One region of the Pantoea sp. KPR_PJ genome, then DNA from elsewhere that is predicted to be linked to it. Evidence: predicted binding sites of a transcription regulator. Region 1 holds the regulator's gene; the other holds the start of a gene.

The links. The regulator sigma-54, encoded in region 1, starts transcription at its own class of promoters, with help from an activator protein. The targets are predictions, from matches to a motif close to GTTGGCACANNTTTCGCTNT.
Region 2: a site for sigma-54 is predicted at 9,367-9,386, ahead of glnA (glutamate--ammonia ligase). Genes of this name have one in related genera too.

What each region holds. Positions count from the first base shown of each region.
Region 1 covers NZ_JABMIK010000004.1:204,919-217,172, forward strand. The annotation lists gene gltB (glutamate synthase large subunit) at 1-2,581, opposite strand, end outside; gene arcB (aerobic respiration two-component sensor histidine kinase ArcB) at 3,428-5,770, shown strand; gene mtgA (monofunctional biosynthetic peptidoglycan transglycosylase) at 6,655-7,374, shown strand; gene npr (PTS phosphocarrier protein NPr) at 7,378-7,650, opposite strand; gene rapZ (RNase adapter RapZ) at 7,647-8,501, opposite strand; gene ptsN (PTS IIA-like nitrogen regulatory protein PtsN) at 8,556-9,035, opposite strand; gene hpf (ribosome hibernation promoting factor) at 9,190-9,477, opposite strand; gene rpoN (RNA polymerase factor sigma-54) at 9,499-10,932, opposite strand; gene lptB (LPS export ABC transporter ATP-binding protein) at 10,980-11,705, opposite strand; gene lptA (lipopolysaccharide ABC transporter substrate-binding protein LptA) at 11,711-12,254, opposite strand, start outside; gene lptC (LPS export ABC transporter periplasmic protein LptC) at 12,228-12,254, opposite strand, start outside.
Region 2 covers NZ_JABMIK010000008.1:5,477-17,730, forward strand. The annotation lists gene polA (DNA polymerase I) at 1-1,054, shown strand, start outside; gene yihA (ribosome biogenesis GTP-binding protein YihA/YsxC) at 1,458-2,090, opposite strand; gene HP564_RS15875 (hypothetical protein) at 2,061-2,198, shown strand; gene yihI (Der GTPase-activating protein YihI) at 2,735-3,253, shown strand; gene hemN (oxygen-independent coproporphyrinogen III oxidase) at 3,483-4,856, shown strand; gene HP564_RS15890 (YshB family small membrane protein) at 4,885-5,010, opposite strand; gene glnG (nitrogen regulation protein NR(I)) at 5,123-6,532, opposite strand; gene glnL (nitrogen regulation protein NR(II)) at 6,540-7,589, opposite strand; gene glnA (glutamate--ammonia ligase) at 7,811-9,220, opposite strand; gene typA (ribosome-dependent GTPase TypA) at 9,656-11,476, shown strand; gene yihX (glucose-1-phosphatase) at 11,687-12,254, shown strand, end outside.

The DNA of each region.
Region 1 (12,254 bases):
CAAAACGCTTATAAAGCTCGCTGGCTGGCTCGACCTCATCGATATGGATCGATTCGGTACCGGGCTGCAGCGCCAGCAGATCGCGCAGCGTCGCCACCGGGCGCTCGTTAACCAGCCTGGCGTAGGCCTGATAGTCGCTGTACTCGCCGCTCTCAACGGCGCGTTGCAGCGTGCCGACTACATCCGGGTTGTAAGCGTGGTACTCGCCGCCGTGCACATATTTAAGCAGCCCCCCCTGATCCAGCGGTTTACGCTGAAGCCAGGCGCGTTTTGCCAGGTTAACCAGGTCCTGCTGGAAGTCAGCAAAGTTTGCGCCGCTGATACGGCTGACCACGCCCTGGAAGCAGAGACCCGACACATCAGCATGCAGACCGACCGCTTCGAACAGTTTCGAGCAGCGATACGAGGCGACGGTTGAGATGCCCATCTTGGACATGATCTTGTAGAGACCTTTATTGATGCCATTACGGTAGTTCAGCATCACGGCACGATAATCTTTCTCAATGACGTTGCTGTCGACCATCTTCGCCAGCGACTCATAGGCCAGATAGGGATAGATCGCCGTGGCACCGAAGCCGAGCAGCACCGCAAAGTGGTGGGGATCGCGTGCGCTGGCGGTTTCAACGATGATGTTGGCGTCGCAGCGCAGGCTCTTCTCAACCAGTCGCGTTTGCACCGCGCCGACGATCATGGGCGCAGGCACCGGCAGGCGGCTTTCGCTGATGGCACGATCGGAGAGCACCAGCAGCACGGTGCCATTGCGGACCATACGCTCCGCTTCATCACACAGCGCATGCATCGCCTGCTCCAGCGTCTGGGTGGCCGGATCAAAGGTGCAGTCGAGCGTGTCGGCGCGATAGTATTCGCCTTCCATTGTGGTCAGCTGCTTAAAGTCAGACCACAGCAGAATAGGGGATTTAAAGCTCACGCGGTGTGCCTGACCTTCCGCTTCGCAGAAGACGTTCATTTCACGGCCAATGCTGGTCGCCAGCGACATCACGTGGTTTTCGCGCAGCGGATCGATCGGCGGGTTTGTTACCTGCGCGAACTGCTGGCGGAAGTAGTCATAGATAATGCGCGGACGGCTGGAGAGCACGGCAAATGGCGTGTCGTCGCCCATAGAGCCGACCGCTTCCTGACCGTTCTCGCCCAGCACGCGAATAATGGTATCCAGCTCTTCGCTGCTGTAGGCAAACTGCTTCTGCCAGGTCGCCAGCTGCGCATCGTCCAGCTCGCGGCTGCCGACCTGATTGTCAGGCAAATCTTCAAACGGCACCAGGCGCTTAACGTTCTTCTCCATCCACTCTTTGTAGGGATGACGGCTTTTGAGATCGTTGTCCGTTTCCGCTGAATGCAGGATGCGCCCGATACGGGTGTCAATCACCATCAGTTCGCCCGGGCCTACGCGGCCTTTTTCGACAACTTCGTCCGGCTGATAATCCCAGATGCCAACTTCCGAGGCGCAGGTGATCAGCTTGTCTTTAGTGATCACATAGCGCGCCGGGCGCAGACCATTACGGTCCAGGTTACAGGCCGCATAGCGACCATCGGACATTACGATGCCTGCCGGGCCGTCCCACGGCTCCATATGCATGGAGTTGAAGTCAAAGAAAGCGCGCAACTCGGGATCCATATCCGGGTTGTTCTGCCAGGCGGGCGGAACCAGCAGCCGCATCGCACGCACCAGGTCCATGCCGCCATTAAGAAACAGCTCCAGCATGTTATCCATAGAGCTGGAGTCAGAGCCGGTTTCGTTTACAAACGGCCCAGCGTTCTGCAAATCAGGGATCAGCGGAGTGTTAAATTTGTAGGCACGCGCACGCGCCCACTGGCGGTTACCGGCAATGGTATTGATTTCGCCGTTGTGCGCCATATAGCGGAACGGCTGGGCCAGTGGCCAGCGCGGCACGGTGTTGGTGGAGAAGCGCTGGTGAAACAGGCAGATTGCCGATTCAAGGCGCAGATCCGCCAGATCGAGATAGAAACGCGGCAGATCGGCCGGCATACACAGGCCTTTGTAAATATTGACCTGATTCGAGAAGCTACAAATGTAGAACGCTTTATCGTCGGTCTGCTCCATGCGCTTTTCTGCGCGTCGGCGTGCCATATAGAGACGGCGCTCCATATCGCGTGGACGCCAGCCTGCCGGCGCGTTGATAAACAGCTGCTGGATGCGCGGCATAGAGGAGAGAGCAATCTCGCCCAGCACGTCCTGATTGACGGGCACATCGCGCCAGCCGACCACGGAGAGGGTTTCGCGAATCACTTCCTCTTCTACAATGCGGCGGCTTGCCTGAGCTTCTTCTTCATCATGGCTGAGGAACAGCATGCCGACGGCGTAGTTCTTCGCCAGACGCCAGCCTTTCTCTTCTGCTACGACGCGGAAAAAGCGGTCAGGTTTTTGTAATAACAGACCACAGCCGTCGCCGGTCTTGCCATCGGCAAGAATCGCACCACGGTGTTGCATACGAGCCAGCGCGTGGATCGCAGTACGCACTACCTTGTGGCTAGGTTCGCCTTCTATATGGGCGATGAGGCCGAAACCACAGTTATCCTTTTCAAGGGATTTGTCATACAACATTTCAGTGAACCTCCCCAGGCTCTGTGGATTCCCTCTAGTCGGGCTGCGGGCGCAGGAAGGGCAGACGACGGAAGCGCGCATCATGCGCTGCACTCCTGTGTCGCCCCATCTGTCTGGCCGTTGGCGTCGTTGTCACAAGCGTCGAGGTCTTGTTACAGGGGGAATCTCTGTTACTGCATAAATATGACGGATTGAGCATCCGTCCAGAAAGCTTCCAGCGGATTTCCAACTTATCGGGAAAGCGTAATAAGGTCAAATAGGGTTCCTGGTCGTCGTTTCAGGTGGCTTTGTAAGTTTAATATATTGATTTGTATGATTTTTTAAGTGAAATAAGTGTCAATCGGCCAGATGCCTGGCATGGCGGAAATGTGAACTGTCTCACTGTTGCCCAGCGCTGAAATCCCTTCTTTGTGCTGGTTGGTGTGCTAATAACAGCAGAATATGCTATATAGCAGATTACCCACATCGCATGTATCTGTTTTTCTTATATCGGCATATTTGAATAAAACAAAGGGGTGCTATAAGCAAAATTAATCACGCTCCGTGCGAAAATTCATGCAAATAAAACGAATGGATATTCAAATAGCAAAAGGGCTGCCGGGACAACAGAATGCTGCCGGCAAGGAAAATGAAGGGCTTAGAATCGTGCCGCCACGCTACAGGCGGCCCTCCAGATTATTCAGTCAGGGAATTTAGTCAAGTGATTTAGCGGTTAAGCGGACAACGTCGGCGAACGTGTCGTCAGTTGCACCATAATGGGGCGCAAGAGAGGCTTTCCTGCGCATCACCGCGCCATCTGTGGGCTAATTACGCTATGATGGGGCGGTTATTTTTCAGGGAGTGCGTATGAAACAGATTCGCCTGCTGGCGCAATACTATGTTGATTTGATGGTTAAGCTGGGACTGGTCCGCTTTTCACTGCTGCTGGCATCGGCGCTGGTGGTGCTGGCGATGGTGGTCCAGATGGCAGTAACGATGGTGCTGCGCGGGCATGTCGAGAGCATTGACGTCGTGCGCTCGGTCTTCTTCGGCCTGCTGATTACCCCCTGGGCCGTCTATTTTCTCTCGGTTGTGGTTGATCAGCTGGAGGAGTCGCGTCAGCGGTTGTCGCGTCTGGTAGACAAACTGGAGGAGATGCGCACTCGTGACTTAGAGCTGAATCAGCAGATGAAAGAGACCATTACGCAGCTCAACCAGGAAATTAACGATCGCATCAAGGCGGAGCAGGCGCGCGAACAGGTAATGGACAAGCTGCGCGAAGAGATGGCTCGGCGTGAACAGGCACAGATCGAACTGGAGCAGCAATCCTCTTTCCTTCGCTCTTTCCTGGACGCATCGCCTGACCTGGTATTTTACCGCAACATCGATAAGCAGTTTTCGGGCTGCAACCGCGCGATGGAACTGCTGACCGGTAAAAGCGAAAAGCAGCTGATTGGCCTGACGCCGCGCGATATTTATGATGAAGACGCCGCGAACAAAGTACTGGAAACTGATGAGAAGGTGTTCCGGCACAACGTCTCACTGACCTATGAGCAGTGGTTGCAATATCCAGACGGCCGCAAAGCCTGTTTTGAAATTCGTAAAGTGCCTTACTACGACCGCGTTGGCAAACGCAGCGGGCTTATGGGTTTTGGACGCGATATTACCGAGCGTAAGCGCTATCAGGACGCGCTGGAGAACGCCAGTCGGGAAAAGACCACTTTTATCTCTACGATCAGCCACGAGCTGCGTACGCCGCTTAACGGCATCGTCGGCCTCAGCCGCATTCTGCTTGATACCGACCTCAATCAGGAACAGCTGAAGTACCTGAAAACTATTCACGTTTCCGCCATCACGCTTGGCAACATCTTTAACGACGTGATTGAGGTAGACAAGATTGAGCGCCGTAAAGTACAGCTTGATAACCAGCCGCTCGATTTTACCGGCTTCCTTGCCGATCTGGAGAACCTCTCGGGACTGCTGGCACAGCCAAAAGGTCTGAAATTCGTGATGGCACCCACTCTACCTCTTCCCCACAAGATTTGCGCCGATGGGACGCGTCTGCGACAAATTTTATGGAACCTGATTGGCAACGCGGTGAAGTTTACCCAGCAGGGGGAAATTATTGTGCGCGTCGCCTACGAACAGAACGAGATGCTGCGTTTTGACGTGGAAGATTCGGGGCAGGGCATTCCGCAGGAAGAGCAGGATAAAATCTTCGCGATGTACTATCAGGTCAAAGATCAACACGGCGGCAAACCCGCTACCGGTACCGGCATCGGTCTGGCAGTGTCACGCCGCCTTGCACAGGCAATGGGTGGCGATATCAGCGTGCGCAGCGCACCGGGGCAAGGCTCCTGCTTTACCGTGCTGATTAACGCACCGCGCGTGGCCGAAGAGGTAGAAGACGATGGCGTGGATGACAGTATGCCGCTGCCTGCGCTGCATGTCCTGCTGGTAGAAGATATTGAGCTGAACGTGGTAGTGGCGCGCTCAGTGCTGGAGAAACTGGGCTGTAGCGTTGAGGTCGCCATGACCGGACAGGCCGCGCTGGAAATGTTTGATCCACTGGAGTTCGATCTCGCTCTGCTGGATATTCAGCTTCCGGATATGACCGGGCTGGATGTCTCACGCGGCATTCATCAGCGCTATCCCGATACCAGTTTGCCGCCGCTGGTAGCGCTCACGGCTAATGTGCTGAAAGATAAAAAAGAGTATCTCGATGCGGGGATGGACGATGTCTTGAGTAAGCCGCTGTCAGTCCCCGCGCTGACCGCAATGATCAAGAAATTCTGGGATTACCAGCGCGAAGAGGCAGACGTTGAACACGTCGCCAGCGATGACAAAACGCGCACGCTGCTTGATGTGCCGATGCTGGAGCAATATATCGAACTGGTGGGACCTGGCCTGATCACGCAGAGCCTGACCATGTTCGAACAGATGATGCCTGGCTACCTCGACGTTCTCGACTCCAACATGATGGCGCGCGACCAGAAAGGCATCACCGAAGAGGGGCACAAAATAAAAGGCGCGGCAGGATCGGTAGGCTTACAGCATTTACAGCAAGTCGCTAAACAGATTCAGAGCCCGGAGCTGCCAGCATGGTGGGACAACGTAGATGAATGGATTGAAGAGTTAAAACGCGAATGGCGCCATGACGTGCAGGTACTGCGTGAGTGGGTAGCAGAGCGAGAAAAGCAGGGTTCCTAAAAAAAATGACCCCAGTCGAAACTGGGGTGCGCGAATACTGCGCCAACACCAGGGAAAAAGTCGCTGTTGCTATACTTAGAGGAGTAAAAAAGTGCAGCAGCGTGTTATTGGTTAACGCCTGACATCACCTTAGCAAATTCATTAACGACTGGGTGAAGATTCATTAAAATGTGTGATGTTGAGCAGCGTTTAAATACAGAAAACATTAATTTGGCAACACAGTCAAGTCAGGAATTAATTTCTGCGTTATATTGCTCGATTTTTAACCAATTACCTCCGTTTTTGAGCAGTTTTTGTTAGCTGCAGGCGCAGAAGTTGTACCGGAAAGCCCTTTAAGCAGGTTTGACCTTATACGGGGCGGACAGTAGTGGATAAATTAATGATATATATAGTTTAAAAAGGCTTTTTATGCGCTTTATCCAAAACGTTTTGGAAAGAGAGCGTTTAAAGTTTCAGATTTAACCCGGGCCGGTAAAATCTGTAAAAATGGCTGGACGGGGTTTTCCATCTTTTCCATGCCTTTTCAGGCGGGATCAGTCGCCTGATTACGGTTATTCTGTAACCGGTTGCAAAAAAACGCGTAAGAGTTGATAAGATCGCTGAATCTAATCTTCAGATTTGTGAATGTATGTATGGCTGCTTTATCACAAAACATTAAGTATTTATCGTGAAATGCCATAAGGAGATCATCCGAATGGAACCGATTCCTTTTTCACGGAAGTGCTTGATGTCATTCGATCTGTTTTAAGATGTACAGACTAAAATATCAGAATGACGAACGAAACATGCGCAACTTTCGTCTTTCCTTCAGCTATTTTGACAGAAATGCGGCTGTCATCACGTCAGTAATTGATTAATGCAGGGAACAGGTAAGAGAACATTGCATGAATAAGAATAAAGGGAGCCTCTGGCAACGTATCAAACGGGTATGCACCGCTATCGTACTGACAGTTTTGGCAATTTGGGTTGCCGGAATCGCACTGTTTGCCTTTTTACCCGTGCCGTTTTCCGCTGTGATGGTGGAACGGCAAACTGGCGCCTGGCTTCAGGGTGACTTTCATTATGTCGCGCACTCAGACTGGGTAGGGCACGATGAGATCTCTCCCTGGATGGCGCTGGCCGTTATCGCCGCAGAGGATCAGAAGTTTCCGGTGCACTGGGGATTTGATGTCGCTGCGATTGAGTCGGTGTTGGGTAGCGATGGCGATCGGATGCGCGGGGCTTCAACGCTGTCACAGCAAACGGCGAAAAACCTGTTCTTATGGGATGGGCGCAGCTGGGTAAGAAAAGGGCTGGAAGCGGGGCTGACGGTCGGTATCGAAACCGTATGGACCAAGCGCCGCATTTTGACAGTCTATCTTAATATCGCCGAGCTTGGACCGGGGATCTTTGGTGTTGAGGCCGCCTCACAGCGCTATTTCCACAAGCCGGCCAGCCGACTGACGATGGCGGAAGCGGCGCTGCTGGCAGCGGTCTTGCCCAATCCTGTCCGTTTCCGCGCTGAGGCGCCCTCAGGCTACGTTCGCCAGCGTCAGCAGTGGATTATGCGTCAAATGAGGCAGCTTGGCGGGCAGGGCTTCCTGCAGCGCAATCGTCTTGATTAACGACTACTCTTCGTCGAAGCCTGCCTCGAACAGCTCAATAACAGCGGCCAGTGCCTGGTTCTCTTCCGGGCCGCTGGCCTCGATCTCAATGTGACCGCCTTTCGCCGAGTCCAGCATCAGCAAGGCAATCACGCTACTTGCTTCCGCTTCGGTGCCTGATTCGTTGCGCAGCAGAACTTCGGCGTCAAAACTCTGTACCAGCTCAAACAGCTTCATTGCGGGGCGCGCATGCATACCCAGCTTGTTTTTAATTTCAACGGTTTGCCTGACGGTCATGATTTACGTTTTTCCAGCGTACGGTGGCGAGACTGCACATTTTTGCCGCGTGAACGAAAATAGTCCGCCAGCTGTTCAGCAATGTACACTGAGCGGTGTTTGCCGCCGGTACAGCCGATAGCGACGGTAAGGTAGCTGCGGTTGTTGGTTTCCAGCATAGGGAGCCACAGCTCCAGATAGCTGCGCGTCTGGTAGATAAAGTTGTGCACTTCTGTGTGGCGATCGAGAAACGCTGCCACCGGGCGATCGAGGCCGGTCATTGGACGCAGCTTAGGATCCCAGTGTGGGTTAGGCAGAAAGCGCACGTCAAAGACATAGTCAGCATCAATGGGAATGCCGTGCTTGAAGCCGAACGATTCGAACACCATCGTCAGCTCGCGCTCGCGTTTGCCCAGCAGCCGCGTGCGCAGCATCTCTGCCAGCTCATGCACCGACATTTCTGAGGTATCGATAATCAGATCTGCCCGGGAACGCAGCGGCTCCAGCAGGTCATTCTCTTCATCAATGGCGCTTTCCAGCGATAAATTTTTGCTGGAGAGCGGGTGGAGGCGACGCGTGTCGCTGTAGCGGCGGATCAGTGTATTACGATCGGCATCAAGAAACAGCAGCTGCGGTGAAAAGGCGTCCGGCAGGTTGTTCAGCGCCGTTTCGAACACTTCCGGCGATTCAGGCATATTGCGCACGTCGATACTGACGGCCGCCGAAATGTTGCGTTCCACCAGCGAATTTGCCAGCTCGGGTAACAGCACCACGGGCAAATTGTCGACGCAGTAGAATCCCATGTCTTCAAGTGCGCGCAGCGCTACCGATTTTCCTGAGCCTGACCGACCGCTAACGATCATCAGCACCATGACCTTCTCTCCCGTTTTAAACCGGCGCGCACGCCGGTAAAAGCGCAGCGCGCGTTACTGCTCCTCTGGAGCTTCTGTAATTATGGCGTAGAGTTCTTCATTGCTCTGTGCCGCGCGCAGGCGGCGACAGACGGTTTTGTCTGCCAGACGTTTCGCGACCAGAGACAGGGTATGCAGGTGGGTTTTACACTGATCGGCTGGCACCAGCAGTGCAAACAGCAGATCGACCGGCTGATTGTCTACGGCGTCAAAGGCGATAGGCTGATCAAGACTGATAAAGACGCCTACCGCGCGCAGCGTATCCTCTTCCAGCTTGCCGTGCGGAATTGCAATGCCGTTGCCGATACCCGTACTGCCCATACGCTCGCGGGTCAGGATCGCCTCAAACAGGGTTTGATGCGGCAGGTTAAGCTGCTTCGCTGCCAGTTCGCTGATGATCTCCAGCGCACGTTTTTTACTCTGGCAGTGTACGCCACTACGCGTACAGTCCGGCGTCAGCACGGTGCTCAGTTCCAGTGTCAGATCGTTGTTCATTATCGTTTCACTTGCGAGTTCACAGAGCCAAAGGCTTACCGCACTGACAGTACGCGCGGTATCCCGTGGCGCTTGCACAGATGGCAAAACGGGGCGGTAAATCCGCCCCATCCAGACCACCCTGAGCGCGCGACGCGCGCTGCAAGCGTGAAGGTTAGTGTTTTTTCAGCTTGTCTTTATGCTTAGTCAACTGACGAGCCAGCTTATCAACCAGCCCATCCAGTGCTGCATACATATCTTCCGCTTCCGACGTGGCGTGCAGCTCGCCGCCGTTGACATGTAAGGTTGCCTCCGCAACCTGCGTGACCTTTTCTACTTTCAGAACAATATAAACCTGATTGATACGATCGAAGTAGTGTTCCAGTTTGGCAAATTTGTTGTTGATGAATTCACGCAGGGGTTCGGTGATTTCAACATTTTGCCCGGTAAGGTTCAGCTGCATAGGTCTTCCTTTTCATTTCTGTCAAACCAGCTGTTTACGCTGGTTCGATGGCGGAATAGATAAAGACTCGCGATATTTAGCGACGGTTCGGCGTGCCACCATGATGCCCTGTTCAGATAACATGGAGGTAAGCTTACTGTCACTCAAGGGTTTAGCAGGGTTCTCCGCTGAGATTAATTTCTTCACCAGCGCACGAATGGCCGTGGAGGAGGCTTCGCCGCCACCTTCGGTGTTGACGTGGCTGGAGAAAAAATATTTGAGTTCAAAGATGCCGCGCGGGCTATGCAGATATTTTTGCGTTGTCACACGCGATATTGTGGACTCGTGCATATCCACTGCCTGTGCGATATCCGCCAGCACCATAGGACGCATAAATTCTTCGCCCTGCTCGAAAAACGCCTGCTGCTGTTCAACAATACAGCGCGTTACCTTTAGCAGCGTATCGTTGCGGCTTTCCAGGCTTTTGATCAGCCAGCGCGCCTCTTGCAGATTGCTGCGAATAAACTGGTTGTCGCTGTCATTGCGCGCAGCCCCACCCATCGCGGCATACTGCTGGTTAATGCGCAGGCGCGGCACGCTGTCCGCATTGAGCTCAACCGTCCAGCGCTTACCCACTTTGCGCACCAGCACATCGGGAATAACATATTCGGGTTCGCCGGTATGCACCGACTGGCCCGGACGCGGATCCAGCGACTGGATCAGCAGCATCGCCTCCTTCAGCACGTCCTCTTTAAAGCGGGTCACGCGCATCAGGCTGCGGAAATCATGGTTCGCGAGCAGATCCAGATGTTCACTGACAATAAGACGCGCTTCGGCCAGCATCGGCGTAGCAGGCACAAACTGCGAAAGCTGCACCAGCAGGCAGTCGCGCAAATCGCGTGCGCCCACGCCAATGGGATCAAAGCGCTGAATACGCTTCAGCACCGCTTCAACTTCATCCAGCGCCAGCTCATCATTGCCCATGCTGTCGAGAATTTCATCAAGCGAAACGGTAAGATATCCGGTCTCGTCGATGGCATCGACGATCGAGGTCGCAATCGCCCGATCGGTATCGGTAAAAGGCGTGAGATCGACCTGCCACATCAGGTAATCCTGAAGCGACTGTGTGGTTTCACCCTGATAGACCGGCAGCTCGTCATCCTGATAGTCGGTGCCTGTACCGGAAGGCGTGCCTGCGGTATAGATTTCATCCCAGGTTGCGTCAAGCGGCAGATCGTCTGGCATCTCTTTCTGTTCAAGCGCCTCGCGCGTGTCCAGCACCTCATCGTCCTGATAGTCGCGGCTGTCGATCTCTTCATGTACGTCAGCCTGTTCCAGCAGCGGATTACTTTCCAGCGCCAGCTGCAGCTCTTGCTGTAGCTCAAGCGTAGAGAGTTGCAGCAGTCGGATGGCCTGCTGCAACTGTGGAGTCATCGCCAGCTGTTGGCTGAACCTGAGTTGCAAACCTTGCTTCATATTCAGGACAGGATTTCCTAAGCAAACATCGTATTAACGACACCTTATCAGAGTCTGAACTCTTCGCCCAAATAAACCCGTTTAACCTGCTCATCTGCAAGAATTTCATCTGGCGTGCCGTGAGCGATAAGATGCCCCTGGCTGACGATATAGGCGCGTTCGCACACGGCCAGCGTTTCACGGACGTTATGGTCGGTAATCAGCACGCCGAGGCCGCTGTCACGCAGATGCTCGATGATTTTTTTGATGTCGATAACCGAGATGGGGTCGACGCCCGCAAAGGGCTCATCCAGCAGGATAAATTTCGGATTAGCAGCAAGCGCGCGCGCAATCTCCACACGACGGCGCTCACCGCCTGACAGCGCCTGCCCCATGCTGTCGCGCAGGTGGGCAATATGAAATTCATCCATCAGCTCATTGGCGCGATCCTGGCGCTGCTCTTCCGTCAGATCATCACGGATCTGCAACACGGCCATCAGGTTGTCATAGACGCTGAGGCGGCGGAAAATTGACGCCTCCTGCGGCAAGTAGCCGATACCGCGGCGTGCGCGGGCGTGCAGCGGCAGAAGGCTGATATCGTCCTCATCGATAACGATGCGGCCAGCGTCACGCGGCACAATGCCCACGACCATGTAAAACGTGGTGGTTTTGCCTGCGCCGTTAGGGCCGAGCAGGCCGACGATCTCACCCGATTTCACCTGCAGGCTGACATCTTCTACCACGCGACGGCCTTTATAAGCCTTCGCCAGGTTTTCTGCGATTAGTGTGGCCATAGCGATCAGTTACTCTTCTTCTGGCTGTTAGCGTTTTTGTCCTGCAGCTGCGACGGCACCAGCACGGTAGTGACGCGTTTGCTCTGTCCCTGGCTGTAGGCCTGCATCTTCTGCTCTTTCACCAGGTAGGTGATGCGGTCGCCTTTAATATTGCTGTCCTGCTGCTCAATGTAGGCGTTGCCGGTCAGCTCAACGAAATCTTTTGCCAGCTCATAGTGCAGTTTTGCTGCATGGCCCTGAACGGGTTTGCCGCTGTCCTGCATCTGATAGAAGGTCGCGGGATTACCGTAGGCATCGACGATCGTTTTATTACTGTCGCCGCCCGGGCGCGTGACCACCACTTTATCCGCGGTGATTTTAATGGTGCCCTGCGTGACGATGACGTTGCCGGTAAAGGTCGCCACGTTGCCTTGCAGGTCCAGCGCCTGGTTTTCAGAGTCGATGTTGACAGGTTTGTCGGAATCGCCGGTTACCGCCAGCGCGGGCAGGCTGGCCGCCAGCAGTGCGCCGACCAGGAAAAACTTAAGGCTGTTGTTGTGCATTTTGAAT
Region 2 (12,254 bases), on a different contig from region 1:
TCTCTCCTCCACTAAACAGCTGCAGACTATTCTGTTTGAAAAGCAGGGCATCAAGCCGACGAAGAAAACGCCAGGCGGAGCGCCGTCGACCAGCGAAGAGGTATTGGCGGAGCTGGCACTCGATTATCCTCTGCCCAAAGTCATTCTTGAACATCGCGGTCTGTCGAAGCTGAAATCCACCTATACCGACAAACTACCGCAGATGATTAACCCGCTGACCGGTCGCGTGCATACCTCTTATCACCAGGCGGTTACCGCCACTGGTCGCCTTTCATCCACCGATCCTAACCTGCAAAACATCCCGGTTCGCAATGATGAAGGTCGTCGTATTCGTCAGGCTTTTATCGCCGGCAAAGGCAACCGCATTGTGGCAGCGGACTACTCGCAGATTGAGCTGCGCATTATGGCGCACCTGTCGCAGGATAAAGGGTTACTGGACGCTTTCGCCCACGGCGAAGATATCCACCGCGCCACCGCCGCAGAAGTGTTTGGCGTAACGCTGGACAAAGTCAGCGGCGAACAGCGTCGCAGCGCGAAAGCAATTAACTTCGGCCTGATTTACGGCATGAGCGCTTTTGGCCTGTCGCGCCAGCTGAATATCGGCGCGGGTGAAGCGAAGAAATATATGGATCTCTATTTTGAACGCTACCCCGGCGTACTGCGCTATATGGAAAATACGCGTCAGCTGGCGGCCAGCAAAGGCTACGTCGAAACACTCGACGGGCGCCGCCTGTGGCTACCAGATATCAAATCCAGCAACGCTATGCGCCGTAAAGCGGCCGAGCGCGCCGCAATCAACGCACCTATGCAGGGCACTGCAGCGGACATTATCAAGCGAGCCATGATTGCTGTAGACGGCTGGCTACAACAGCAAAATGATGATGCCGTGCGAATGATTATGCAGGTGCATGATGAACTGGTATTTGAGGTACGTGAAGATGCCGTCGAGTCAGCCAGCCAGCAGATCCGTGCGTTGATGGAAGGTAGCATGAAACTGGATGTGCCGCTTCAGGTGGAAGTCGGCGTTGGTGACAACTGGGATCAGGCACACTGATTAACAGGGCGCAGATCGATGAGGCATCGTCTCATCGGTCTGCTCTGCGCATAAGAAAAAGGTCTGTTTAACCGATTCAGCCAGAAGCGGGATTTTCCCCCTTTCTAACTACTTATCGGTTAAGCATTTTTTTGGTAATTAAACTACAGGCAGATGTGATTTTTGTGATGAACGCATTAAAAATCAGGGCATTTGCTGAAAATTACCTTCAAAAAACCCTTTGTGCGTCAGAAAAAATCAGGTAAAGTTCGGGGCGTAGGGTACAGAGGTAAGATGTTCTATCTTTCAGACCTTTTACTTCACGTAATCGGATTTGGCTGAATATTAGCCGCCCCAGTCATTTATGACTGGGGCGTTTTTTATTGGATTGTTGCCAGAAACAGCGAGCAGATCAGGCCAGATCTCATTCTTCAGCCGGATTCGCTTCGGCTGGTGCTAATTCGTTGAACCAGGTATCCAGCTTCTGGCGCAGTTTATCGACGCCCATCTTTTTCAGAGATGAAAATATCTCTACCTGCACATCGCCCATAAAGGCCAACGACGCTTCGCGCACCATGTTGAGCTGTGCTTTGCGCGCACCTGAAGCGAGCTTGTCCGCTTTGGTCAACAGAACCAGCACCGGGATCTGGCTTTCCACCGCCCATTGAATCATCTGCTGATCGAGATCTTTAAGCGGATGGCGAATATCCATCAATACAACCAGCCCTTTTAACGCTTCACGTTTTTGCAGATATTCGCCGAGCGCGCGCTGCCATTTACGCTTCATCTCTTCCGGCACTTCTGCATAACCGTAACCTGGTAAATCGACCAGACGTTTACCTTCAGCCACTTCAAACAGGTTAATCAGCTGAGTACGTCCTGGCGTTTTACTGGTACGTGCCAGGCTTTTCTGATTAGTCAGCGTATTGAGCGCGCTGGATTTGCCTGCGTTTGAACGTCCGGCAAATGCAACCTCTATGCCGGTATCAGCAGGCAGATGACGGATATCCGGGGCGCTAAGAATAAAATGGGTAACGTGGTAATTCAGTGCAGACAAAATTTAACTCCAGGAACGAATACGGGCATTGGCGCTGATTATACGCTTTATGGCGCAAAAGTGCCCGATGACGTCACCAGGCAATCATTTGTAAGATATTGGCTATAAACTCTGCCAGCTTTAACGCTTTTTGGTGAAAAATTAAAAAAAATAAATAAATAAAAATCAAAAAGTTGAACTTGTATCGCTGATTAAATGGGCAAATCAGGCAACAGTTGGGTTGTAGCTTTTACCGGTTGGTCTACATTATTGGGCAGTGCACGGCAGCACCCATCAGGATGATGTGCTCAGGAGCGTCGGGAAGACCGGGAGCAGAGGAATGGAAATGGTCAGGGAGAGTTGACCACACAGGGACAGGGATTCGCTCAGGAGTTGAGCAGGCGCGGGATTGACCGGGATGTTGCGAGCTAAAACGGACTAAAAACATAATTCCTTCCGCGGAAGGTGCGAAATAAGGCGACAGCGCAAGCTGTCGCCTTTTTTCTTTGTCTGCTTTCTGCTAGATTTCGCCGCAATTCTGTACCCTCCGTTACCAGACGAGCTTGAGAAGAAGAGACGTACTTTCTGGTGCGCACTGCCGACAAAAAAGCTGCGTGAAGAGAGACGGGTATATACTGATTAAAAAAACAGCGAGACCGAACATCATGAAGCAACCTGTACGCGGCACGCACGGCAAACCGGCAAGCAAAACTAAACGTAAATCGCGCGAAGAACTCAACCAGGCCGCGCGCGATCGCAAGCGCGACAAAAAACATCGCGGTAATGCCTCGGGCAGCCGCGCTAACCCTGACGTAAGCAGCGGCAAAGCGACCCAGAGCAATAAACCCAAAGATCCGCGTATCGGCAGCAAGAAACCCGTGTCGCTGGTGGCGGATGGTACAACGGTGAGTGCACCAGTAAAAAAAGTAGCGAAGCCAGCGGCGACAAAAGTGCGTCTTAGCCCGGAAGAGGAGCTGGCGCAGCTGGAAAACAGTGAGCGTCTGGATACGTTGCTGGATCGTATGGAAAACGGTGACACGCTGTCGTCAGAAGATCAGGCCTGGCTGGATGAAACGCTGGACCGCATCGACGAGCTCATGGAGCAGCTTGGCATTAATATGGATGATGAAGCGGAAGATGAGCAGGCAGAAGAGGATATGTACCGCCTGCTGAAAGGAAACTGAGTCGTTGATCGGCATGCGCTGATGCGCATGCCGTGCCAGACAGGTAAATCATTATGTTTTGGCCTGGATCAATTTTAGCGCTGCTGCTGACATGTTATCTCATTCTGTTATTGGCTAAACTACGACGCCTGTCGCGTCTGAAGTCACGTTTACGTCGGGTTCAGCCCCGCTCATCTCTCTTCTCTTCTGCATCGCGACCTTCTCTCAGACGTCACCGGAAGGAGTAAGCATGTCTTTGCAACCTGTCTCCTGGGATCAGCGGCTTATTGAAAAGTACAATTATGCCGGTCCGCGCTATACCTCTTATCCTACCGCCCTTGAGTTTAGCGACCGCTATGGTGAAGCCGACTTTCAGCACGCCGTCGCCCGTTATCCTGAGCGTCCGCTCTCACTCTACGTTCATATCCCTTTTTGCCATAAGCTCTGTTACTTCTGCGGCTGCAACAAAGTGGTCACGCGCCAGCTGCACAAAGCTGATCGCTATCTGGAAGCGCTGGCGCAGGAGATTCGCCAGCGCGCGCCGCTGTTCGGCGATCGTCGCGTGACACAGCTGCACTGGGGAGGGGGTACGCCGACTTTCCTTAATCGGGATCAGCTTTCCCGGCTGGTGGCACTGCTGCGGGAAAACTTTAGCCTGGCGGATGATCTGGAGATGTCAATTGAGGTCGATCCGCGCGAAATTGAGCCCGATACTCTTACCCATCTGCGTCAGCTTGGCTTTAACCGCCTGAGCATGGGGATACAGGATTTCAATAAAGCGGTGCAGGCGCGCGTGAATCGCGTACAGGACGAAGAGGCGATTTTTGCACTGATGGCGCGCGCACGTGAGCAGGGTTTCCATTCCACCAGCATCGATCTGATTTATGGCCTGCCGCTGCAAACGCCAGAGAGTTTCGCCTATACGCTACAGCGCGTTATGGCACTTAATCCCGATCGCATGAGCGTATTCAACTATGCGCATCTGCCCGCGTTATTTGCGGCACAGCGCAAAATTAAAGAAGAGGAATTACCGTCGGCGCAGCAGAAGCTGGAGATCCTGCAGCAGACTATCGCAACGCTGACGCAGCACGGTTACGATTTTATCGGCATGGATCACTTTGCGAAGCCGCAGGATGAGCTGGCGCAGGCGCAGCGCGCCGGGCTGCTACATCGTAATTTCCAGGGCTACACCACGCAGGGCGACAGCGATCTTCTGGGATTAGGCGTTTCCGCCATTAGCATGATCGGCGACAGTTACGCGCAGAATGAGAAAGATCTCAACCGCTGGTACGACGCTGTAGCAACGCGCGGTGAGGCCCTGTGGCGCGGCGTTGTGCTGACCGAAGATGACTGTCTGCGCCGTGATGTGATCAAAACGCTTATCTGCAACTTCGCGCTGGATTTTGACGCTATTGAGTCGCAGTACGCCATTCGCGTGGAAGATTACTTTGCGGAGGATTTAGCGCTGTTGCAGCCGCTCATTAACGATGGGCTGGTGGAGCGGCACACTGGCGGGCTACAGGTGACCGGCACCGGCCGTTTATTGATACGCAACGTCTGCATGTGCTTCGATGTTTATTTACGGCACAAGGCGCGACAGCAGCAGTTTTCGCGGGTGATATAAAAAAACGGGAGCATAAGCTCCCGTTTTCTCAGTTAAACAGATTAACCATGATGGCGCACAGCACGGCGGCAAAAGCCGTCTGCGGCGAATGCCCTGCGAGACTGCCAATTGCGCCAAGGCTGTGCGACATCATGTGAAAGAAGGATTCGATCATTGCTTCATCTCCCGATAGCCGCTCGTATGATACTGAACGGCTTCGGTGTGTAAAGCGGGAACACCCACCAGGCAGAACAAAAAATCACCTTTTTGAGACCTGGCGTGGGGGATTACTCCATTCCCAGCTCTTTCAGTTTCCGCGTCAGGGTGTTGCGTCCCCAGCCGAGAAGCCTTGCTGCTTCCTGCTTGTGTCCCTGCGTATGGCGCAGGGCTGTCGTCAGCAGCGTCCGCTCCATTTCCGGCTGCGCTTCGGACAACAGGTTTTGATGACCGGAACGCAGCGCGCGGTCAGCCCACTGCGCCAGTAGCGTTGCCCAGCTGTCCGGCAGCGACTGCACCGGATTTTCCGGCGTGCTGGACTCAAACAGCTCGGGAGGCAGATCCTGAATCAGGACTTCCTGGCCGGCTGCCATCACCGTCAGCCAGCGGCAGGTATTCTCCAGCTGACGCACGTTGCCTGACCAGTGCAGACGCGTCAGCGCGGCCTCCGTTTCCGGATGAAGAATCTTGGCCTCAACGCCCAGCTCACGCGCGGCGACCTGTAGGAAATAGCGTGCCAGCCGTGGAATATCTTCACGGCGCTCGCGCAGCGGCGGCAGATGAACGCGTATCACGTTAAGACGATGGAACAGATCCTCACGGAACTTGCCTTCCTGTACCCGTAGCTCCAGGTTCTGGTGCGTGGCCGCGATAATACGCACGTCGACTTTTACCGGTGCATAGCCGCCGACGCGATAAAACTGGCCATCTGCCAGCACGCGCAGCAAACGGGTCTGCACATCAAGCGGCATATCACCAATCTCATCCAGAAATAGCGTGCCACCGTCAGCCTGCTCAAAGCGCCCCTGGCGAATCTGATTCGCCCCGGTAAACGCGCCTTTTTCATGGCCAAACAGCTCTGACTCGATCAAATCTTTCGGGATAGCGGCCATGTTGAGCGCGATAAACGGCGCTTTGGCGCGTGGGCTATGGCGATGCAGCGCGTGTGCGACCAGCTCTTTCCCCGTTCCCGATTCGCCGTTAATCAGCACACTGATTGAGGAGCGCGACAAACGACCGATAATCCGGAAGACATCCTGCATCGCTGGCGCTTCGCCGATGATATCGGTGGTTGGACCGCTTACTGGCTGATTACGCGGCTGCTGCTGCTCCTGATAGTGGCTGATGGCGCGATCGACCAGTGCCACCGCTTCGTCGATATCAAAAGGCTTGGGCAAATAGTCAAAGGCCCCTTGCTGGTAAGCGCTGACCGCCGCATCCAGATCGGAGTGCGCCGTCATAATGATGACCGGCAGCATCGGATGCCGCTGTTTGATCTGTTTCAGCAGCGCCAGTCCATCCATACCGGGCATGCGAATATCTGACAATAAAACGTCTGGGGTTTTGGTGGAGAGTGCATCCAGCACCTCGTTAGCGCTGTCGAACGTGGCGCAGCTTAAACCGGCTCCAGTGAGCGCGCGTTCAAGCACCCAGCGGATGGAGCTATCGTCATCGACGATCCAGACTATCCCTCGTTGCATAGAAACCTCACTGGCGAATAGGCAGATAAACCGAAAACTCGGTGTGTCCAGGCCAACTGTTAAATTCAATTTTTCCTGAATGTTGATCAATCAGGCTACGGGCGATAGAGAGACCCAGACCGGTGCCGCCTTCGCGTCCGCTCACCATCGGATAGAACAGGGTATCCTGCAGCTGAGCAGGAATGCCCGGACCGTCATCTTCCACATCGATGCGCGCCACCAGACGGTAGCGTGTACCGTGCAGCGTAAGCTGAAAGGCGGTGCGGGTGCGCAAAATAATGGTGCCGCCGTCGTTGCCCAGCGCCTGTAGCGCATTGCGAACCACATTAAGCAGCACCTGTTCAATCTGGTCAGGGTCATGCGGCAGTTCTGGCAGGCTGGGATCGTAATCACGCACCAGCCTGACGTTATCGGGTAATTCCATCGACACCAGATTCACCACGCGCTCTGCGACCTGATGAATGCTTTGGGTAATATGCATACCCGGCTGTTGTGGACCAAGCAGACGATCTACCAGATTACGCAGGCGGTCTGCCTGCTCAATAATGACTTTGGTGTATTCGTTCAGCGAGGGATCGGGCAGCGCACGTGACAACAACTGTGCTGCGCCACGCAGTCCACCCAGCGGATTTTTAATCTCATGAGCAAGTCCGCGCACCAGATCGCGCGCCGCGACCTGCTGGGCATGCTGTAGCTGCTCCTGACTCAGGCGACGTTGATTATCCATGGGGGCCATCTCCAGCAGGATAAACGTGTCGAGCAGACGCTGCGCTGTGAGTGCCATGACGTGGGCACGGCCATCTACTACAAGCGTGACCTCGCTGTCGGTAAACCCCTGGCCAGCCTCAAGACTCTCGCGCATCACGTCGATATTCAGCGAAAAATAGCCGGTCAGATCGGGAAGCGGCGTGCCGAACAGCTTGCGTGAGCTTTGCGCCAGTAATTGCTGTGCCGCAGGATTGGCATAGTGAATAACCAGATCGTTATCCACCAGCAGGATACTGTTAATCAGGGAGTTGAGAATTTGCCCCGCATCGGGCAGGGAGCCAGTTGCCATACAGCGTTCCTCTGCACTGTTTTAGTGCATTATACTCTTCCGCGCCGGTTTTCAGGCGGCTGAACGATGATTTCGCGGCGAAAAAAGCCCATCCGGAGATGGGCTAAAGTTTCCACGGCAACAAAAAATCTTCTGCTTCTTGCGCGTCGCCGCTGCTTCAGCAGCTTCCGGCCTCTCCGGTTGCCGCCTGTCGCGGCAACGCGCCCTGAGCAGACTTACGATTAAACGCTGTAGTACAGTTCGAACTCAACCGGATGCGGCGTCATGCGAATGCGGTCATTTTCAACTTTACGCAGTTCGATATAGGCATCGATAGCATCATCAGTGAATACGCCGCCACGGGTCAGGAACTCGCGATCTTCGTTCAGTGCGTTGAGCGCTTCTTCCAGTGAACCTGCAACTTTTGGAATCTCCGCTTCTTCTTCCGGCGGCAGATCGTACAGGTTTTTGTCCATTGCATCGCCCGGATGGATCTTGTTGATCACGCCGTCCAGACCCGCCATCAGCAGTGCGGTGAAGGCCAGGTATGGGTTTGCAGCTGGATCCGGGAAGCGCGCTTCGATACGGCGCGCTTTCGGGCTGGCCACCACCGGGATACGGATTGAGGCAGAGCGGTTACGGGCAGAGTAAGCCAGCATTACCGGTGCTTCGTAGCCAGGAACCAGACGCTTGTAAGAGTTGGTGGTCGGGTTCGCCAGGGCGTTAATCGCTTTAGCGTGCTTGATGATACCGCCGATGTAGAACAGGGCAGTTTCAGACAGGCCGCCGTACTTGTCGCCTGCGAACAGGTTCACGCCACCTTTAGACAGTGACATGTGGCAGTGCATGCCAGAACCGTTGTCGCCAAACATCGGCTTCGGCATAAAGGTTGCTGTTTTGCCGTAGGCATGCGCGACGTTATGCACGACATATTTGTAGATCTGAATTTCGTCAGCTTTTTTGGTCATGGTATTGAAGCGGGTTGCCACTTCGTTCTGACCTGCAGTTGCCACTTCGTGGTGATGCGCTTCAACGACCAGGCCCATCTGCTCCATAGTCAGACACATAGCAGAACGGATGTCCTGAGAGGAGTCGACTGGTGGAACCGGGAAGTAACCGCCTTTCAGACCAGGACGGTGACCTTTGTTGCCGCCTTCGTACTCTTTACCTGTGTTCCAGGCGGCTTCGATATCGTCGATAGCAACGTGTGAGCCAGAGGTTGAAGAACCAAAGCGGATGTCGTCAAACAGGAAGAATTCAGGTTCCGGTCCAAACAGCACGGTGTCAGCGATGCCGGAAGAGCGCAGATACTCTTCAGCACGTTTGGCGATGGAGCGCGGATCGCGATCGTAGCCCTGCATGGTGCCTGGCTCAAGGATGTCACAACGAATGATCAGCGTCGGGTCTTCGAAGAACGGGTCCAGAACCGCAGTGGTTGCGTCCGGCATCAGCACCATGTCTGATTCGTTAATGCCTTTCCAGCCGCCGATAGAGGAGCCATCAAACATTTTGCCTTCTTCGAAGAAGTCAGCGTTAACCTGGTGAGCAGGGATAGTAACGTGCTGTTCTTTACCTTTGGTATCGGTAAAACGCAGGTCAACAAACTTAACTTCGTGCTCGTTCATCATCGAGAGAACGTGTTCAGCGGACATACTCAACTCTCCTGGAAATGGTCATTGTCATCGTGGTGAGAGGCTGCGTCGTCTGGAATGTAATGTGTCTGACCGCCATCCCCAACCAACCGATCTCGGCAAGCTCTGCAACCGTTGTGCAACTGCTGTTTTCGCTTAACAGGAATAAAGCGAATTCTGTGCCAACTTTTTTCAGCAGCGCTAAATCACGCCCATGCGCACCTTTTTAACGCCGCAAAGCTGCACCAGGCTGGACAGCGTGCACCAGAATAGTGCTTTTTACGCCTTTCATGGCACCATTATGGTGCATTCGCTCAACTTAGTGCATTCCTTGCACCGTATCCAGCGCAAATTTCCGCCACTGCAATAAACTTCAAGTGAAAAGTGTGATCGTGTTCAGTATCCCGCTTAATCCGTGTACAATAGCGCGCTATTTCTAATGCCTGAGGCAAAGTTGTGATCGAAAACTTGCGTAATATCGCCATCATCGCGCACGTCGACCATGGTAAGACCACCCTGGTTGATAAGCTGCTGCAACAGTCCGGTACCTTTGACGCGCGTACCGAAGCGACTGAACGTGTGATGGACTCCAATGACCTGGAGAAAGAGCGTGGAATTACTATCCTCGCGAAAAACACCGCTATCAAATGGAATGACTACCGTATCAACATCGTTGATACCCCAGGACACGCCGACTTCGGCGGTGAGGTAGAGCGCGTCATGTCCATGGTGGATTCGGTGCTGTTGGTTGTCGATGCGATGGATGGCCCTATGCCGCAAACCCGCTTCGTGACCAAAAAGGCATTTGCCCACGGTTTGAAACCTATTGTTGTTATCAACAAGATTGACCGTCCGGGCGCACGTCCTGACTGGGTTGTTGACCAGGTATTTGACCTGTTCGTTAACCTGGATGCGACTGACGAGCAGCTCGACTTCCCAATCATTTACGCATCTGCACTGCAGGGCATCGCCGGTCTGGATCACACCGACATGGCTGAAGATATGACCCCGCTGTATCAGGCGATTGTTGACCACGTTTCTCCGCCGCAGGTTGAAGTTGAAGCGCCGCTGCAGATGCAGATCTCGCAGCTGGATTACAACAACTACCTGGGCGTTATCGGCATCGGCCGCATCAAGCGCGGTAAAGTTAAGCCGAACCAGCAGGTCACCATCATCGACAGTGAAGGTAAAACCCGCAACGGTAAAGTCGGTAAAGTGCTGGGCCACCTGGGTCTGGAACGTATCGACACCGACCTGGCTGAAGCTGGCGACATCGTTGCGATTACCGGTCTGGGCGAGCTGAACATCTCTGATACCATCTGCGATCCGCAAAACGTACAGGCGCTGCCTGCGCTGAGCGTTGATGAGCCGACGGTAACCATGTTCTTCAACGTTAACACCTCACCGTTCTGCGGTCAGGAAGGCAAGTATGTGACCTCGCGTCAGATCCTTGAGCGCCTGAACAAAGAGCTGGTGCACAACGTTGCACTGCGCGTTGAAGAAACGGAAGATGCCGACGCGTTCCGCGTATCTGGCCGTGGTGAACTGCACCTGTCGGTGCTGATCGAAAACATGCGTCGCGAAGGCTTCGAACTGGCTGTATCGCGTCCGAAAGTTATCTTCCGTGAGATCGATGGCCGTAAACAAGAGCCGTTCGAGAACGTTACGCTGGATATCGAAGAGAACAACCAGGGCGCAGTAATGCAAGCCATGGGCGAGCGTAAAGGCGATCTGAAAAACATGGATCCCGATGGTAAAGGCCGTGTGCGTCTTGACTACGTGATTCCAAGCCGTGGTCTGATCGGCTTCCGTAACGAATTCATGACCATGACTTCCGGTACCGGTCTGCTGTACTCCACCTTCAGCCACTACGACGACATTCGTCCGGGTGAAGTGGGCCAGCGCCAGAACGGCGTGCTGATCTCTAACGGTCAGGGTAAAGCCGTTGCTTTCGCCCTGTTCGGTCTGCAGGATCGCGGCAAGCTGTTCCTGGGTCACGGTGCAGAAGTCTATGAAGGCCAGATCATCGGTATTCACAGCCGCTCTAACGACCTGACCGTTAACTGTCTGACCGGTAAGAAGCTGACCAACATGCGTGCTTCGGGTACAGATGAAGCCACAACGCTCGTTCCGCCGGTGAAGATGACCCTTGAGCAGGCCATCGAATTCATCGATGACGACGAACTGGTTGAAGTAACGCCGCAGTCTGTCCGTATTCGTAAACGTCACCTGACCGAGAACGAGCGCAAACGCGCATCACGCGGTCCAAAAGAGTAAGACGTTCATGTTATGAAAAAGCCCCGTTTATCGGGGCTTTTTTTATCGCTGTTATCTTTCCGCCCTCTGTTTATCGTCCCGTCCGCTGCCGTAATGTCGCAAGCCAGCATGCGTCAGCCTTCATAACCTGTTTTTCTCCTGCCTGTTACCTGTTCAGCCCCTGTTTTTGCCGCTAGAGTGAAGGATCCAGGGAACCCGAGGAGTAACGACATGTTGTACATTTTTGATTTAGGCAATGTGATTGTTGATATTGATTTTAACCGTGTACTGGGCGTCTGGAGTGACCTCGGCCGCGTCCCTCTGGCGCTACTGCAAAGCCGTTTTCAGATGGGTGAGGCCTTTGAACAGCACGAGCGCGGCGAGATCAGCGATGAGCATTTTGCGGCTGAGCTGTGTGAGCAGCTGGATATCGCCCTGAGCTACCAGCAGTTTGTGGCGGGCTGGCAGGCGGTGTTTATGGGCGCACGTAGTGATACGCTGGCGTTGATGAACCAGCTGCGGAGTGACGGGCATCGCGTCGTCATCCTCTCCAACACTAACAAGCTGCATACGGAGTTCTGGCCGACGCAGTATCCGGAAGTGCGAGCGGCGGCAGACGCTGTCTATTTGTCCCAGGAGCTGGGAATGCGTAAGCCGGAAGCACGTATCTTTGAGCATGTGCTGCAGCAGGAAGGCTATCGTGCCGATCAGGCGATTTTCTTTGATGACAATGCCGATAACATCGCTGCGGCTGAAGCGTCAGGGATCAAAAGTGTTCTGGTTGTCGACCATAAAACCG